3 regions of the Planococcus sp. FY231025 genome follow, and region 2 is predicted to be linked to each of the others. Evidence: riboswitches for the same ligand, from Rfam matches in the RefSeq annotation. Region 2 holds a riboswitch; each other region holds the start of a gene.

Region 1 (6,219 bases), on a different contig from region 2:
AATCGGATTCCCTTCCACGTCCATGCGGTCCGCAAAGAACGTTTCCGGTGCTGCCAGCGCCCAGATGACCAGCACCGGCAGGAGCCAGATTTGCGGTATCTGTGCAGTGGCCAGCGCCTTGAACATGTCCCCGTAGGAAGCCGTCCCCTTGAACAGCCGCCCTACCAGCAGCAAGATGGCAGCACCGATGAAATAGCCGAAAGCACTGCCGATCGGCCCGCCGATCAGCACCTGAATAAAGATGTTCCACCCTCCCATATCGGCGCTGCGGGTGTTCATAAGCCCGATCAGACCGGATGCAAAGCCTGTCAAGACGATGAGCAGAATAATAAAATTGACAGGCTTCCGGTCAATGACGAAGCGGACCGTTTCACGTGTGCGCAGCCAAATAGCGGTGAATGGATTCACTTCATGTTCTTTGCGCAATCGCTCTTCCCTTACCATGGTTTCTCCCTCCTTTCGGTTGCCATTTAGGCAACAGCCTTTTCTAATTACTAATATTTACTTTGTTCTTTTCTACTGTAAGTTATCAGAATTATCAAATAAAATATAGCATTTAATTCTTTTATTTGATAAACACCGCATCCACAAAGGAATTGTGCAACAAGGGAGAGGGGAAATTCGCTCGGCGTTGCGGCCTGTTCTTCACTACTTCTTCAAGCGGCACCTAAAAAAGATGGGCGAAGCCATGACACTTATGGCTTCGCCCATCCATCCGGGGGCTTATTCATTTTGACTTCCGGTTCTTTTCTGCTTCACCGGGCCCATGCCGCAATGGCTGCGATATCTTCCGGTGTGGTCCTGCAGCATCCGCCGATGACTCGTGCGCCTGCTTCATGCCATCCTTTGGTGTGGGCGGAGAACGGGTTTGCCGACGGCTCTTCGCTCCACGTCTTGCTTTTGGCATCGTATTCTTCGCCTGAATTCGGGTAGACGATGACCGGTTTGGCAGACCGGCTTTTCACTTCACCAATCAGCGATTCGATAAAGCCTGGCGCGGAGCAGTTGATGCCGATGGCCGCTGCCTGCGCTTCGCCGTCCAGCCATTCCGCACAGGCGGAGATCTTTTCTCCGTCACTGATGTGGAGCCCGTCTTTCGCACTGAAGCTGAACCAGGCATGGACATCCGGAAAATCCTTGAGCACGTGTACGATAGCTTTCGCTTCCGCAAGGCATGGCAGGGTCTCACACGCTAAGATGTCGGCTCCCGCTTCGATTAGCACCTGGATGCGGTCTTTGTGGAAAGCCACGAGCTCCTCTTCGGTCAGCGAATAATCGCCGCGGTACTCGGAGCCGTCCGAGAGAAAAGCGCCGTAGGGGCCGACGGAAGCCGCCACTAACGGTTTCGGCCTTGCGGATTTGTCTGCAACGCCTGCCCAGAATTCATCGCGGGCCCCGACGGCGATCCCGACCGACTGTTGGATCAAACGGATCGCCTCTTCTTCTGTAAGCCCTCTTTCCTGATAGCCTTGGATCGTTGCCTGGTAGCTTGCTGTGATCGCACAGTCCGCCCCTGCCTCAAAATAATCCAGATGGACTCTTTTGATCATTTCCGGGTTTTCCATGACGATTTTTGCCGACCACAACCGGTCATTCAAATCACAGCCGTAATTCTCAAGTTCTGTCGCCATCGCGCCGTCGAGAATGAGGACCGGAAAGTCCTTTAAAATCTGTTCAATCGGGTTCATGCATCCTCATCCTTTCCATGTCCACCTTCAAGATACTGTCCTTAGTTGCTTCTGTTGGCTCTACTTAAGAATTGCTTTGTCCGTTCCATTTTCGGATTATTGAAAAGCTGTTCCGGCGTTCCTTCTTCGACAATCTGTCCGTCTTCCATGAAAACGACGCGGTCGGAGATATCCTGCGCAAAATGGAGCTCATGGGTCACAATCAGCATCGTGTTCCCTTCGTCCGCCACTTTCCGGATCGTCGCCAGCACTTCGTCCACCAGCTCCGGATCCAAAGAGGAGGTCGGTTCATCGAACAGCAGCACTTCCGGGCCCAGCGCCAGTGCCCGCGCAATGCCGACCCGCTGCTGCTGGCCGCCCGACAATTGGGCCGGATAATGGTTCATCCGGTTCGCCAATCCGACCCGTTCCAGGATTTCCATGCTCCGCTTTTCGGCTTCTTCTTTATGTAATTTCTTTACACTGGTCAACCCGATCATGACGTTTTGCAGCACCGTGAAATTCTTGAACAAGTTGTATTGCTGGAACACCATGCCGGTCGAATTCCGTAAGGAGACGATGTCCGCTTTTTTGGCTGATTCGGCGTCCACTCGTTTGCCGCCGATCTCCACAATCCCGCGGGTCGGCTCCTCCAGGAAATTGATGCAGCGCAGGAGCGTTGATTTGCCTGAACCGCTCGGCCCCAGAATCGAAACCACTTCGCCTTTCTTGACGTTCAAGTCGATTCCTTTCAGTACGTGCTGGCTGTCGAAATACTTATGGATATTTTCCAATTTGATCATCACGCAATCCTTCTTTCATATCGGCGTGCCCGCTTCTCGACTCTTACCAGCAGCCGCTCCACTGCGATGCAAAGGATCCAGTAGACGATTGATACCGCGATATACACTTCAAAAAATGCCAATCCGCGGGATCCGAGAATTTTCGCTTGCCCCATGATGTCGATGACGCCGATGATGAATACCAAAGACGTATCCTTGATCGTGCTGATGAACATGTTTCCGAGGTTCGGGATGGCTGTGGCCAGCGCCTGCGGGAAAATGATCTTGATCATCATTTGTGACGGGCTCATTCCGATCGACTTGGCCGCTTCAAACTGCCCGCGGTCAACTGACTCAATCGCAGAGCGAATCGTCTCGGAAAGATAAGCTCCCAGATTCACGGAGAATGCCACCAGCGCATAGACTTCAGGCGGGATGCTGTTGACGTCCGCCGACTGGAGCCAGCCGTATTCGATCTGCAGATAGTAGATGATTTTCGGAATCCCGTAAAACACCAGATAGATCTGGACCAGTAAAGGCGTTCCCCTGATAAAGGATACGTAGATGGACGAAATCACCCGCAATACCGGGACTTTATAAATTTTGATAAGGGCGGTAATCACGCCGATCAATAAGCTGATAACCAGCGACCCCACTGCGATGCCTATCGTGATGGGCAACCGCGCAAGGATTGCGGGAAAGCTTTCGATTAAAAAATTGATATCCAGTAAATTCTCCATTGTCTCTTCCCCTCCACAAACCTATTCAGGGATGTACTCTCCGCCGGTCCACTTGTTCGACAGCTCCGCGAGTGTGCCGTCCTGCTTGAGCTCTTCAAGAACAGGGTCGATCAGCGCTTTCAGCTTTTCGCCTTCTTCTCCGTTTTTCAAGACGATTCCCATGTCGTCATTGACCAATGGCTGCCCGACAATTTCCACGCCCAGATCGTTTTTCTCCAAAACTGCATCGATCATGATCGGATCGTTGACATAAGCGTCGATTCGGCCGTTTTGCACGTCCTGCAGAATCTCGGAAGGGTTGCCGCTTTCGCTGTATTTCAATTCGATCGGCGTCGCTGCTCCCTTATTGTATTCCTCCAAGAGCAAAGTGTAGGAGTCGCCGGCCAAAGCCCCGACTTTCTTGCCTTCCAAGTCTTCAATCGTCTGGATATCTTCTCGTCCCTTCTTCACGGCAATGACCGTTTCGGCCGCAAAATAGGATTCATCGGTGAACAGATACTTTTCTTGGCGTTCCGGCGTTTTCGCGACTTGGTCGGCGATCGCCTGGATTTTATTGGACTCGAGCGCCAGGAACATGCTATCCCAAGGAACGGCGGTGAATTCGAACGTGTAGCCGTCCAGTTTCTCATCGACCGCTTTGACCACTTCCACATCATAGCCGGTCAATTCGTTGTTATCGTCCGCAAACGCAAACGGCGGATAGTCATTCTGCGTTCCCACCAGGATCACTCCTTCGCCCGTGGCTGTCGCTTCTTTTGACGAACAGCCGCTTAAGACGCCGCCTGCGCCGATCAATAAAACCAGTGAGAGGGTTAAATAATTTTTTCTTTTCATGTTAAAACTCCTTCGTTAGTAGAGAGTCGCAAGCTCCTGCCTTGCAGGAAAACCTTGCGCTATTGGGATGGATGAGGCAAGTAAACGCAAAAAAACCTATTTCGATAGGAAATAGGTTTTAATCTAGATCTTATCTCTCAGAGCAAATGCCCTGCAGGAATTAGCACCGCTCATGAAAATGATGGTTGCTGGACGTCACAGGGCCTGTCCCTCAGTCTCTCTTGATAAGTTATTTAATTTTTTTACATAATTAAGATAGTATTTGAGATTACCGCTTCTGTCAAACACATTTTTCATCTATTTCGAATTTTGATGAATTATTTCCCGGGAAATGTCCGGAATTCATGCGGCGTGTTTCCCTTCCTCGCTTGATTGAAGGGTTTATTTCAAGTGCTAACCGCTCATTCGTCCAAGGCAGGCAGCACTCTTTTGGCCAATTGACAATCATCGGAATCTTGCATACCATCTAGTCATACTTTCGAATTCCACAAAGAGCGGAGCGGACTGAACATGACAAAAGACCAGGTTTATGATGTCGCAATCATCGGTGCAGGAACGATGGGCATGGCGGCCGGCGCCTTTTTGGCGAAGCAGAATGCGAAGACCTTGCTGATCGATGCCTTCGATCCGCCGCATACTAAAGGGAGCCATCACGGCGACACCCGCCTGATTCGGCATGCGTACGGCGAAGGCCGGCAATATGTGACGCTTGTGAAGCGCGCGCAGCAATTATGGGAGCAGCTCGAACAAGAAACGGGCCATAAAATTTTCGAGAACACCGGTGTGCTCGGCATCGGCCCGGAAGACTCCCCTTTTCTTCAGGAAACGATCGCTTCTGCCCGGAAGCATAACCTATCGTTAGAGATTTTGAACGGCCGGGAAATCAACGAAAGATGGCCGGGGTTTTCCGTGCCAGACCAGTACATCGGCTGCTTTGAATCGGCATCGGGGCTGATCTACAGCGAAAATGCCATTCGGGCCTATAAGGAAACCGCTTTGAAATACGGAGCAGACCTTGCTGCCAATACACCGGTTCAGCACATTGACCCCAATGATCCGCAAGGCGTGAAAATTTCGACTGGAACAACGGACTTTTATGCAAAGAAAGTGATTGTTACAGCGGGTGCCTGGGCAGCGAAATTATTGCCGGAACTTCATTTGCCCATCCAGCCGACCCGAAAAGCCGTCGGCTGGTTCGAAGCCCCTGCCGCTCTTTTTGATGCCGCACACTTTCCGTCCTTTTTCATCGAGGACAACAACCACAAGGCGTACGGCTTCCCGAACTTGGACGGCACCGGCCTGAAAATCGGGCGGTCCGACGGCGGGGACCCGATTGATCCGGACGTGCATTCACAGAACTTCGGGCAGTATGAAACCGATGAAGGCGACCTTAGGCGCGTGCTCCAAACTTTCCTGCCGGAAGCGAACGGCGAACTGCTCGAAGCGAAGACCTGCCTCTATACCGTTTCAAGCGACCATGATTTCATCGTCGACTTCCATCCTGAAAACAAGCACGTCATTTTCGCCTGCGGCTTTTCGGGCCACGGCTTTAAATTCGGAAGCGTGATGGGCGAAGTCCTGAGCCAAATGGTTTTGGAGGGACGGAGTGAATTGGACATCTCCATCTTCTCGCTTAACCGATTCGTGGAGTGACAAATTTCGGACCATCTCCAAAAGGACTTCCTGAACGCTTCTTTAATCGGCGTTTCAGGAAGTCCTTTTTAAATCCCTGTTTCGTGCATCCGGCGCTTTTCCATGCCTTCTCCGAACCGTTATAGTAAAGAAAACCTTCTTTTGGAAAGGACGGAACCGGCATGGAAATCGTGAACATGATCGGCGCTAAGACCCGGCAGGAATTGAGGGATTGGCTGGAAGAAAATTCAACGAAAGAAAAGTTTTGCTGGGTGATTCTTGGCACGAAGCAGCAGCCCGATGCCCTCCAGTACCTGGACACAGTCGAAGAGGCCCTTTGCTTCGGCTGGATCGACGGCATCAAGAAGAAGCTTACCGGCACCCAAGTGGCCCAAAGGCTTTCCCCGAGACAGAAAAAGAGCAACTGGACGGAATTGAACAAAGAAAGAGTGCGGAGGCTCGAAAAGCTGGGGTTGATGAAAGACCAGGGATTGAACGTGCTCCCTGACATGCGCCCTGAATCGTTTGCGGTTCATCCAGAGATTTTATCCCGTCTGCAAGAAG
Region 2 (6,219 bases):
GGCAATGACGAACCTGAGAAACGATTCTTTGCATTTGCATCGCGAGAACCGGGGAAAGCTTGAAGTACGTTCGAAAGTGGCGGTCAGGAACGAGAGGGATTTAAGTCTTGCCTACTCTCCGGGCGTAGCAGAACCGTGCAAGGAGATTGCGCAGGATGCTGAGAAGGTGTTCGATTATACGATGAAGGGCAATACGGTTGCGGTAGTCACGGATGGGACAGCGGTGCTCGGCCTTGGCAATATCGGACCGAAAGCGGCGCTTCCGGTGATGGAAGGGAAAGCAGTGCTGTTTAAGGAATTTGCCGGGGTGGATGCTTTTCCGGTCTGCCTCGATTCCACAGATGCAGAAACCATCATCCAGACGGTCAAATTGCTTGAACCGGGGTTCGGCGGTGTGAACCTCGAGGACATTTCAGCACCTACTTGTTTTATCGTGGAAGAGCGGCTGAAGCAGGAAATGGACATTCCGGTGTTCCACGACGACCAGCACGGCACGGCGATTGTTACGCTTGCCGGGCTGATCAATTCGCTGAAACTCGTCGGCAAAGGTGTCGAGGACGTCAAAGTGGTAGTCAATGGAGCCGGTGCTGCCGGAATTGCGGTCGTAAAGCTCTTGAGCAAATTCGGCTTCAGCCATTTGATCATGTGCGATACCAAAGGGGCAATCTATAAAGGGCGGACAAATGGAATGAACCCCTATAAACAAGAAGTTTCCGAAATGACCAATTACGCAAAGGAAACTGGCGGGCTCGCTGAAGTGATCCAAGGGGCGGATGTTTTTATCGGCGTATCCGCTGCCGGCGCCTTGACAGAAGACATGGTCGCGTCGATGAACCGTGACGCCATCATCTTCGCCATGGCGAACCCGAATCCAGAAATCCTGCCGCATCTGGCGAAAAATGCAGGAGCACGGATTGTCGGAACCGGGCGTTCAGATTTCCCCAACCAGGTGAACAACGTACTGGCTTTTCCAGGCATCTTCCGCGGAGCACTTGATGTGCGGGCTTCCGAAATCAATGACGCCATGAAAATCGCGGCAGTCGAAGCGATTGCCGGCCTGATTGAAGTTAGCGAACTTCATGACGATTACGTCATTCCGGCCCCATTTGACCAACGGGTTGCATCGGCTGTGGCTGCAGCGGTGGCAAAAGCGGCAATTGAAACAGAAGTGGCGCGTCATCCGTCCGCGCTAAAAGAAGCGGTGGACCTAAACGTCCCAATCGGAGCAACTGACAGACGCAGCTAATATATATAATAGAAGAAAGCCGTCAGTGTTAACGCACTGGACGGCTTTTTTTTGTGTAAATTGGGAATCGCCGATAAATCCCTAGAATCGCCGATAAATCCCCAGAATCGCCGATAAAACCCCAGAATCGCCGATAAATCCCCAGAATCGCCGATAAATCCCCAGGATCGCCGATAACCTTCAAGAATCGCCGAAAAACTAAAAAAATGAAAGCCGGATGCACAGAACAGGCATCCGGCTCTCAAGGGTTTATTTCACCAATTCGGCAGGGTGGGCACGCCGTACTTTCTGCAATGCCTGCTCCAGGTCTTCAAGCAGATCGTCCGCGTGTTCAAGCCCGACGGATAGGCGCAGAACGCCGTCCGTAATGCCGCGTTTTTCGCGCTCCTCTTTCGGCATGGAGGCGTGGGACATTGTGGCAGGATAGGAAAGGATCGTTTCAACAGCACCGAGGCTGACGGCGAAAATCGGAATCTGCAGACTTTCCACAAAGGTCTTGGCAGCGGCTTTGTCCGCAAGGCGGAAGGAAAGCACGGCACCGGCACCGGTTGCTTGGCGTTCGTGGATCGGATTCCCGGGATGGAAACGGAAGCCGGGATAATAAACTTCCTCGATAGCTGGATGGGTATGCAGGTAATCGGCGATGATGCGGGCGGAAGCCGATGACTGTTTCAGCCTTGAGCCCAGAGTTTTGATGCCTTGGATCAATGTATAGGAATCCTGTGCGCCTAGCACCGATCCGAACGTATTTTGGATAAATCCGAGGCGGCTGCCGAGTTCCGGATCTTTGGTGACAGCAAGCCCGGCAATGATATCGCTGTGCCCGGACAGGAATTTCGTTGCACTGTGGAGCACAAGGTCTGCGCCCAGATCCAAAGGGTTCTGATAAAGCGGCGTCATGAACGTGTTGTCGACGAACGTCAGACAATCATTCGCTTTGGCCAGTTTTGCGGCAATTTCAATATCGGTGATTTTCATCACCGGGTTAGATGGCGTTTCGATATAGACCACTTTGCTGTTCTCCTGGAAAGCGGCGGCCATTTCACTCAAGTCGGTCATGTCGACAAACGAATAGCTGATTCCGAACCGCGGCAGCACCTCGGTGACAAAGCGGAAAGTCCCGCCGTAGACATCTTCAGAAACGAGGACGTGGTCCCCGGCAGACAATAGCATGAATGCCGAAGAGATGGCGGCCATGCCGGAAGCGAACGCAAAACCGCGTGTGCCGTTCTCCAGTTTGGCAATGGTTTCTTCAAGCTTTTGGCGTGTCGGGTTGCCGGAGCGGCTGTAATCGAACAGACCGAACTCTTCAAAATCCGCTTGGTGGTATGTCGATGATAAGAAAATCGGGACATTCACTGCGCCTGTTTTCTCATCGGTGCCCGCTGCGTGGATCAATTGGGTTTCCAGACGGTTTGTCGTCATAGGCGTACGCCCTCCTTGTCGAATGTTTTCAATGCTTCGGCGAGGTCCGCCGCCAGGTCTTCAGCTTCTTCGATGCCTACTGAGAACCGGAGCAGCCTGTCGCAGATGCCGCGGCTTGTCCGCTCTTCATAAGGGATTTCAGCGTGTGTCTGGGTAGCCGGGTAGGTGATGAAACTTTCAACGCCGCCCAGGCTTTCGGCGAACGTGATCAATTCCAGGCTTTCGAGGAACGAGGCGACCCATTCCGCTTGATTCAGCCGGAATGACAGCATGCCTCCTTTCCCGGGATATAGAACGTCCGATACGGCCGGATGGGATTGCAGGAATTCCGCCATTTCCTTGGCGTTCTTTTCGTGTTGTTTCATGCGGAGCGGCAATGTCTTCAACCCGCGGATCAACAGCCATGAATCAAACGGCGACAGCACTGCGCCTGCCGAATTGTGAAGGACGGCTAACCGTTCGCACAGCGCATCTCCTTTCGCGGCAACCAGTCCGGCGAGTACATCGTTATGGCCGCCGATATATTTCGTGGCGCTGTGCACAACAATATCTGCACCGAGTGAAATCGGCTGTTGAAGATAAGGCGTTAGGAATGTGTTGTCGGCAATCAGCAGCAAATTGTATTTTTTAGCCAAAGCGGCATAGCGCTCCAGGTCGATTTCCTGCATCAAGGGATTGGTCGGCGTTTCGATGAAGAAGGCGCGGGTGTTTTCATTGATCAATGCTTCCGTCTTTTCGCCATCGTTGAAGTCCGAATAGTGCGTGTGGATGCCGAAGACATCTGAGTAATGGTTCAACAGGCGGTAGGTGCCGCCGTAAATGTCCTCAGGCACCACCAGTTCATCTCCCGGGCGGAACAGGGACAGCACCAATTGGATGGCAGCCATGCCGGAACTGCAGGCATACCCGGCATCTGCGCCTTCCAGCGCCGCAAAGCCTTCTTCGAGAACCGTACGCGTCGGGTTTTTCGTGCGGGTATAGTCGTAGCCGGTGGATTTACCGAGGCCTTCATGTTCGTATGCAGTCGATAAGTAAATCGGAGTGCTGACTGCGCCGGTTTTTTCATCGCTGCGGGTGCCTAATTGAACCAATCGGGTTTCTAAACTTCTCTTTGCCATTTCGCTCATCCTTTCAAAAAAAAAACAGGGGCTTTCTTCAGAAAAAGAAGAAAGCCCCTGTATAGGAACACGTTCTTCTCATCTTCTAGGCATGCGCCTATTGGAATTAGCACCTTGGCCTTTGCAGGCTGGTTGCTGAGACTTCACAGGGCCAAATCCCTCCGTCTCTCTAGATAAGAAATAAAATATGCAATTGAATTTATATAATACAGATTACTTTAATCCAATTGGATGGAAAAGACAAGGGGGAAACCGGATTTTTATTAATTTTCACTCAATAAGGGCGTTTGCTGGCGGCAGGAGGATTCCTTACGCGTTCAAGCGGGTATAGGATAAACCGGTGCCCCTGCCGGCGGATTTTCGCTGATGAGGGTTGCCGGCTTTAAAAAAGACAAGCGCTCCTTCTGTATCCAAGTAGTATTGAAATCTTACGGCGCAAAGGACAACGCTTTTAATTCGAAAATCGAAAGGTTATAATAAACACTAGAATTTAGCGAAAAGGGGCTTTTTGATGTATATTGTAACTTCCACTGTAACGGTGCCGGAAGAAAAGACGGACGACTTGATCGCCATCTATAAAAACCGCTCGCGGCGTGTCGACAAAGCGGATGGTTTCCATTCATTCCGTTTGATCCAAAATACCAAAAAGCCGAATGAGCTGACGGTACACCTGGAATGGCATTCAAAAGAAGCCTATATGAAATGGGTCAAGAGCAATGAGTTCAAGGAAATCCATGAACTGGAAAAGCATTACCCGGACCAGCAGCTTGCAGGCATTGTACCGAAAGTGCGGCAGTACGAGGTGGTTGCTGAATGAACACAGAAACCAAAGGCCGCATTGCTTCGGCAACGGCGACCAGCATTTATGAAGCTTATCCCTCGTTATGGGACCGGTTCGGGGAACGCGGATTCCTGCGTACGGAGGAAGACAACCGGCATCACTTGGACCATTTGGAGACGGCGTATGAGCTGCAGGACTCTAAAATCTTTCTCGATTACAGCGTTTGGCTGGAAGGCGTGTTGAACAGCCGCAATGTCGAGACCGGATTGATCATCGATAATTTTGAACGCCTGATGGATATACTGCCCGGAAAGGCAGAAAAGGCAGAAGAGGAATTCATGCTTTCGTGCCTGAAGCAAGCGAATAAAATGTTGTCGGAAAGATGACTTGAAGGAGGTTGAAGAATGATTCAACCGATACAACTCGCGGAATTGTTCCTGGATGGAAATGATGCGGAAGCCCTTGTGCAAGTTCGCAGATTTCTGGAGGAGTATACGCAGCACGAACTTTTTGCGCGATTGCTGACGCCGGCAATGTACCATATCGGCGAATTGTGGGAAAACAATGAGATCGGGGTAGCGGATGAACACTTGGCCACTGCCGTCTGTGATTTTGTTGTTTCCGCTGTCGAAAACCGGAAACAGCAGGGGGATGGCACGGAACGCAAAGTGATGGTCCTTGGCCCGGAAGGCGAAGACCATTACATCGGATTGAAAATGGTATCGAGCCGGTTCCGTGAGAACGGCTGGTCGGTGAAATACCTTGGCCCGAACTTGCCGCTTGACCATGCGTTGGATGCCGCAAAACGCTGGGAGCCCGATGCAATAGCGCTTTCAGCGGCGCTAGTCTACCGCCTGCCGTTGATCAAGACCTATATCAAAGAATTTCTGGAACTGGATCCGAAGCCGATTGTCTTTTTGGGAGGACGGGCAGTTTCAAAAGCGAATCCGGAGGCGCTCCGCAATGAAGGCGCGATCGTCTTGGAGGATCTTGAACAATTAGAGCGATGGCTGACGATGGGAGAGGAACTGCAAGATGGATACGGAATATCAGTTTGAAGGCTTGCCGCTCCCGGCATTCAAATTATCGAAGGAACTGAAAGTGTTGGGGATCTCTCAAGAAGCGGAAAAATTTTTCGGGCCAACGGCTTCATTCAAGGACTTGATTGATGAAGGCAGCTTGAAGAAAGTGGAGAAATTGCTGATGCCGGAAACAGGTCCGGTACGGTTTGAAATGAATGTGGTCTCTGCAAGCGGCGGTCTCCTATTGGCCGACCTTCATGGAAAATGGCAAAGCGACGAAAGCTGGACGGTTGTTGTTATCTCCAAAGAGGACAATATCGAGCGCATCTCGCAGCAATTGCGGCGCCTGCAGGAACGGCTGCGCGAGACCGACTATGATCTGTTTCAGGAAAAGGAGCTTTCCATGCAGCTGCTCCAGCGAGTCCGAATGCTTTCTGCACCGAGCATCCGTCTGGACCTCGACCAGATGCTCATCCCGCTTTTCGGCGACTTGACGGCAGTGAAAATGGAAGCGGTCGGCGACAATGTCCTGAAAAACATCCACGACTCGCACGTCGAAACGGCCATCATCGACTTTACCGCGGTGGACCAGATCGAAGAAGAAGGGCTGAAGCTCTGGAACGGCTT
Region 3 (6,219 bases), on a different contig from region 2:
GAGCGGCTTTACAGACGAGCAGCACGCAGACGGCAAACTAGTTGCTGATTCCATCGCTGAATTTGCAGTGGAGTGTTCCATGAACAAATTCTTCGGAACAGAGACGCTTGATTATATCGTCGATGAAGGCGTTCAATTACACGGCGGCTACGGCTTTATGGCTGAATATGAAATTGAGAAAGCTTACCGCGATTCACGCATCAACCGGATCTTTGAAGGAACGAATGAAATCAACCGCCTGCTTGTACCAGGCACTTTGATCCGCAAAGCGATGAAAGGCGAACTCCCATTGTTCGAGCATGCACAAAAACTCCAGGAAGAGCTTTTGATGATGATGCCGGAAGAAATCGGCACAGAAGCATTGGCACAGGAGAAATACTTGGTGCGGAACGCGAAGAAGATCGCGCTTTTAGCGGCTGGCCTTGCGGCACAGACCTACGGAGCAAAACTTGAGCAGGAGCAGGAAGTGCTTGTGAACATCGCGGACATCGTCAGCAACGTCTTTGCAATGGAATCAGCAGTCTTGCGTACAGAAAAAGCGATCGCGGCTTCTGGCGAAGAAAAAGCGAAACAGAAATTGCTGTACACGCAGATCTATTGCCAGGAAGCATTCGACAAAATCGAAAAAGACGCAAAAGAAACTTTGCTTGCAGCTATCGAAGGCGACAACCAGCGCATGATGCTGTCAGCATTACGCAAATTGACGCGCTCGACTCCTTATAACGTCATCGCGAAAAAACGCGAAGCGGCAGTTAAATTGATCGAAGTTGAAAAATACGTCGTGTAAGAATTTTTTAAAACGCAGCTCAGGCTGCGTTTTTTCTTTGTTCAATTTCTATGGCAGATGGAGAGTAGTAAGGCATGAACAGGCATTTTCCAGTTATGTGCTCATAGAAGTACGGAATGTGCTCATAGAGCCTTAAAACCGCTCATAGAGAATAAAAACGTTAATCTTTTATAGAATTAGAAAACTCCATCACAATAAACACAGGCACCTAAAATAAATGAACATTTTTCTTCGTTCGACCGGCTAGCTGGATTTTGGTAAGCTTGAAGAAAAGGAGGTTTTATTGTGATTACATATTATGCTTATCCGAAATGCACAACGTGCCGCAACGGAAAGAAATGGCTTGATGAACACGGTGCCGAGTACCGCGAGATCAATATTGCTGAAGCGCCGCCGTCCAAGGAAGAGCTCCGCAAGATCTACAAAGCCAGCGGCATTGAACTGAAGAAGTTCTTCAATACGAGCGGCATGAAGTACCGTGAGCTTGGGCTGAAGGAAAAACTGCCGGAAATGGGCGAGGACGAACAGCTGGAATTGCTGGCTGGCGACGGGATGCTCATCAAGCGGCCGCTTGCATGGGACGGGGAGAAAACGACGCTTGGTTTCAAGGAAGACGTCTATGAAAATACCTGGAAGTAGAGCCATACATTTCTTGTGTTTCCCATATGTTTATGTCAAACTAAAGGGGAGCAAACTACATAATTTGGAGGGTTTTCGATGAGCACACCACAAGAACTTCGTTATTCAAAAGAGCATGAATGGGTAAAAGTAGAAGGCGGTACAGCACGCATTGGCATCACTGATTTTGCACAGGCCGAATTGGGCGATATCGTTTTCGTTGAATTGCCGCAAGTTGGGGACGAACTGAAAAAAGACCAGCCTTTCGGAAGCGTTGAATCTGTAAAAACCGTATCGGAACTTTACGCGCCGATTAGCGGCAAAGTGGTTGAAGTGAACTCTGAGCTGGAAGACAGCCCTGAATTTGTCAACGAATCTCCTTACGAAAATGCGTGGATGGTGGTAATCGAATCTCCTAGCGAAGCTGAAGTAGGCGAGTTGATGACAGCTGAGCAATATAAAGAAATGATCAACGAGTAATCTCAAAGCGCCTCCTTTTGGCGCTTTTTTTATACAGATTTTCTTTCATACCGATCTAGTGAGGTGTTGGCTTATGGAAAAAGTAATCGTGGTGGAAGGGATCAGCGATAAGACGCGGATCGCGCCGCTCATTGCAGAACCCGTGACGATTCTTTGCACAAATGGTACAGTAAGTGCATCGAGGCTTGAAGAACTGCTGCTGCCATATGAAGGCCTGGACATCATCATCCTGGTCGATGCGGACAAATCAGGAGAGAAATTGCGGAAATTGGTGAAGCGCGAATTTCCCGAAGCCCGGCACTTTTACATCAGCCCGAGCTTCAAGGAAGTGGCGGCCACGCCGATCCGCAACTTGATCGATGTTCTGATTTCAGCAAACGTTCAAGTCAATAAGTTATTAGCTGAGGGATGAAACGAAATGGAAGAATGGACTCATAAAGAATGGCTGAAAGAAAAAAACACGAACACGGTCGCCGCGTTTTATTTGTATACGCCGATGTGCGGCACATGCAAAGTCGCTTCCAAAATGCTCGATGTGGTTGAAGAGCTCCTGCCGGACATGCCGATGGGCAAAGCGGACTTGAACTATGTGCAGGAAATTGCCGGACTCTATAAAGTGGAAAGCGTGCCTTGCCTGCTCATCACAAAGAACGGAGAGCTGGAAGAAAAGATCTATGCATTCCAATCGGTGCCTTATTTATACGAAAAGTTAAAATCTATTGACGGATAAAGTGAAGCGTGGTAAATTGAATTTCTGAAATCAATTAAATATCGTCAACTCTTATTAAGAGTGGTGGAGGGAAGTGCCCTATGAAGCCCGGCAACCGTCATGAAAATGAAATGGTGCCAAATCACACAAGGCGAAAGCTTTGGAAGATGAGAGATCGGTTTAACTTTTAAAGTTACCCTTCTGCTCAAATTTGCGCAGAAGGGTTTTTATTTTGAGGCGGGAGTGTTTAGGAATGATCGAATTAAAACAATTATCGAAAGTGTTCGATACCGGTAAAGGTTCACTGACCGCAGTGGACGGCGTGGACTTGTCAATCGGCGGCGGCGAGATCTTCGGTATCATCGGCTATAGCGGCGCCGGAAAAAGTACATTGATCCGTTTGCTGAACGGGCTTGAAAAGCCGACAAAAGGTTCTGTCGTCATCAACGGGCAGGACATCACGAATATCAGCAGCGGTGAGCTGCGGAAGGCGCGCCAGAAAGTCAGCATGATTTTCCAGCATTTCAATTTGCTTTGGTCGCGCACCGTCAAAGAGAACATCGAGTTCCCGCTCGAAATCGCCGGTGTCCCGAAAGAGAAACGCGCAGCGCGCGTCCAAGAACTGGTGGAACTGGTAGGCTTGGGTGGACGTGAGAATGCATACCCGTCCCAGCTGTCAGGCGGCCAGAAGCAGCGCGTCGGCATTGCGCGCGCACTTGCCAATGAACCGGAAGTGCTGCTATGCGATGAAGCAACGTCTGCACTCGATCCACAGACGACGGACTCGATTCTGGACTTGCTGGTGGACATCAACAAGCGCCTTGGACTTACGATTGTGCTGATTACGCACGAAATGCACGTCATCCGGAAAATCTGCCATCGCGTCGCCGTCATGGAAGGCGGCCGGGTCGTAGAGATGGGCGATGTGCTCCGCGTCTTCCAGGCGCCGAGGGAAAACATCACCAAGCGATTTGTGGCGCAAGTGACAGATACGGAAGATTCACAGGAGACGATCAAGCATCTCCGCGAGTTGTATCCGGAAGGCGTGCTGGTAAAACTGGTCTTCGTCGGGGACCAGACAGAGCAGCCGATTTTGACCAAGTTGATCCGGAAGCATCCGGTCGATATCAATATTGTGCAAGGGAATATCGCCCATACACAACGAGGAGCATACGGAACATTGATTTTGCAGATAAAAGGCTCTCAGCCGGAAGTTGCTGAGGCAATGGCATTCTTGAATGCGGAAGGCGTCCAGACGGAGGTGATGGCAAATGATTGAGTCATTATTCCCGAACGTCGACTGGCAGGATATGTGGGAAGCCACGCTTGAAACATTGTATATGACGGCTATGTCGACGCTCTTTACATTCGCCATCGGCCTTGTGCTGGGCATCGTCCTATTTTTAACCGCACCTAAGCAATTATGGGCAAACAGCATCGTGAATTGGCTGACTGGCGCATTCGTCAATATTTTCCGGTCGATTCCGTTCATCATCTTGATCATTTTGCTGATTCCGCTTACGAAATTCATGATCGGAACCATCCGGGGGCCGAATGCGGCATTGCCGGCGCTGATCATCGGGGCAGCACCGTTCTATGCACGCATGGTGCTGATTGCATTGAAAGAGATCGACAAAGGCGTTATTGAAGCGGCGCGTTCGATGGGTGCAAGCACATGGACGATCATCCGCAAGGTGCTGCTGCCGGAGTCGAAGCCGGCGTTGATTTCCGGAATTACGGTTACGGCCATTGCCTTGGTCGGCTATACCGCGATGGCCGGCATCATCGGAGCAGGCGGTCTTGGCACGCTGGCTTTCCTTGATGGCTTCCAGCGCAGCCGCCAGGACGTTGTTCTGGTAGCGACCATCCTGATTTTGGTCATCGTTTTTGCCATCCAGTTTGTCGGGGACCGTTTGACGGTGAAATCAGATAAACGTTAATCTAAAATTCCATAATAAAAAACACCATAGAAAAGGGAGCGTACACACATGAAGAAACTTGTAACAGGAACATTATTGGCAGCATTGGCATTGGCAGGCTGCGGTGCAGAAGAATCCGGCAGCGGCGGATCCGGCGGGGAAGAGTCAAGCACATTGAAAGTGGGAGCGTCCAACGTACCGCATGCGGAGATTCTGGAGCAGGCCCAGCCCATCCTGGAAGAACAGGGTATTGAACTGGAAATTGAAACATACCAGGATTATATCTTCCCTAACCAAGATCTTGAATCAGGCGAAATTGATGCCAACTACTTCCAGCATGTCCCTTATTTAGAATCACAAATTGCCGAGAATGGCTATGAGTTTGAAAATGCCGGCGGCATCCATATTGAACCGATCGGAGTTTATTCCCAAAAATATAAGTCGCTTGAAGAACTTCCTGAAGGCGCAACGATCCTGATGAGCAGCTCTGTTGCAGACCATGGACGAATCTTGTCCATGCTTGAAGCGCAAGGCTTGATCACTTTGGATGAGTCGGTGGAAAAAACAACAGCCGAAGTAAGCGACATTACAGATAATCCGAAGAACCTGCAATTTGAAACAGATTACGAAGCGGCGATTCTTGTGCAAATGTATGAGCAAGGCGAAGGCGATGCCGTGTTGATCAACTCCAACTACGCGATTGATGCCGGATTGAACCCGCTTGAAGATTCCATTGCTCTTGAAAGCTCGGATTCACCATATGTCAACATCATTGCTGTCCGCAAAGGCGATGAAGACAACGAAAACGTCAAAGCCTTGGTGGAAGTGCTGAAATCTGACGAAATCCAAGATTTCATCCTTGAAGAGTGGGGCGGCTCAGTAGTGCCGGTCGACTAATAAAATGAACAAAAGGCCCCTGAATCAGATTCGGGGGCCTTTTGTATTTTGCTGAAGGAGTGGGAAGAGGAAAGGGAAGTTTTAACTTTGTTGAAATAATAAAAATATTTCGCGTATTGGAGATTCTATTAACTTTTTTTTACCTTTGTGATACTTTTGGATAATAAATAAAATACATTTGTTCATATAGGGAGGACATGGAAGTGAAGTTTAATTTTGGTTTATTGCCGAGAATTATTGTGGCTATCGCTTTAGGGGTGTTGATCGGTTCGTTTGCGCCGGAATGGCTGGCCCGGAGTTTTGCTACATTCACAACGATTTTTGGCAACTTTCTTAATTTCATTGTGCCATTGATCATTCTCGGATTTATCGCACCGGGAATTGCCAAATTAGGCAAAGGATCGGGAAAACTGCTTGGATTGGCAACGTTTTTCGCGTATGCGTCGACTATTATCGCTGGTACGATGGCATTTTTCGCAGCAACGACGATTTTGCCGAATTTCATGCAAGGCGGTTCGTTGAGCGCAATCGATGATCCGGAACATGCACTCGCAACTTCGTTTATCGCGCTTGATATGCCGCCGGTGTTCGGCGTCATGTCTGCGTTGATACTGGCATTCCTGCTCGGAATCGGCATGGCTTCCACCGGAAGCAAGACGATGTTTTCGTTTTTTGATGAATTTCAGGCAATCATCGAGAAGACAATCACGTACGTCATCATCCCTCTTCTGCCATTCCATATTTTCGGGATTTTCGGAAACATGGCCTATGGCGGGGCGGTTGCAGAGATTCTTTCACTCTTTGCTGTC

What was found. A riboswitch is a leader RNA that binds a small molecule or an ion and turns the genes downstream of it on or off. The one in region 2 is predicted to bind S-adenosylmethionine.
Region 1: it holds a riboswitch for S-adenosylmethionine, as region 2 does, so the genes downstream of both, ACTL32_RS03540 (transporter substrate-binding domain-containing protein) here and ACTL32_RS02000 (methionine biosynthesis PLP-dependent protein) in region 2, are expected to answer to the same signal.
Region 3: it holds a riboswitch for S-adenosylmethionine, as region 2 does, so the genes downstream of both, ACTL32_RS15330 (methionine ABC transporter ATP-binding protein) here and ACTL32_RS02000 (methionine biosynthesis PLP-dependent protein) in region 2, are expected to answer to the same signal.

The regions. Positions count from the first base shown of each region.
Region 1 covers NZ_JBQJJG010000004.1:50,843-57,061, reverse strand. The annotation lists gene ACTL32_RS03560 (Yip1 family protein) at 1-444, opposite strand, end outside; gene mmuM (homocysteine S-methyltransferase) at 756-1,688, opposite strand; gene ACTL32_RS03550 (amino acid ABC transporter ATP-binding protein) at 1,730-2,470, opposite strand; gene ACTL32_RS03545 (amino acid ABC transporter permease) at 2,470-3,189, opposite strand; gene ACTL32_RS03540 (transporter substrate-binding domain-containing protein) at 3,211-4,023, opposite strand; SAM riboswitch class I at 4,151-4,254, opposite strand; gene solA (N-methyl-L-tryptophan oxidase) at 4,534-5,676, shown strand; gene ACTL32_RS03530 (YdeI/OmpD-associated family protein) at 5,838-6,219, shown strand, end outside.
Region 2 covers NZ_JBQJJG010000001.1:446,258-452,476, forward strand. The annotation lists gene ACTL32_RS01990 (NAD(P)-dependent malic enzyme) at 5-1,246, shown strand; gene metC (cystathionine beta-lyase) at 1,496-2,671, opposite strand; gene ACTL32_RS02000 (methionine biosynthesis PLP-dependent protein) at 2,668-3,789, opposite strand; SAM riboswitch class I at 3,865-3,969, opposite strand; gene ACTL32_RS02005 (antibiotic biosynthesis monooxygenase family protein) at 4,301-4,606, shown strand; gene ACTL32_RS02010 (hypothetical protein) at 4,603-4,956, shown strand; gene ACTL32_RS02015 (cobalamin B12-binding domain-containing protein) at 4,975-5,628, shown strand; gene ACTL32_RS02020 (STAS domain-containing protein) at 5,606-6,219, shown strand, end outside.
Region 3 covers NZ_JBQJJG010000010.1:7,659-13,877, reverse strand. The annotation lists gene ACTL32_RS15355 (acyl-CoA dehydrogenase family protein) at 1-787, shown strand, start outside; gene ACTL32_RS15350 (arsenate reductase family protein) at 1,073-1,426, shown strand; gene gcvH (glycine cleavage system protein GcvH) at 1,505-1,885, shown strand; gene ACTL32_RS15340 (toprim domain-containing protein) at 1,959-2,297, shown strand; gene ACTL32_RS15335 (thioredoxin family protein) at 2,304-2,615, shown strand; SAM riboswitch class I at 2,664-2,768, shown strand; gene ACTL32_RS15330 (methionine ABC transporter ATP-binding protein) at 2,848-3,873, shown strand; gene ACTL32_RS15325 (methionine ABC transporter permease) at 3,866-4,534, shown strand; gene ACTL32_RS15320 (MetQ/NlpA family ABC transporter substrate-binding protein) at 4,583-5,410, shown strand; gene ACTL32_RS15315 (dicarboxylate/amino acid:cation symporter) at 5,614-6,219, shown strand, end outside.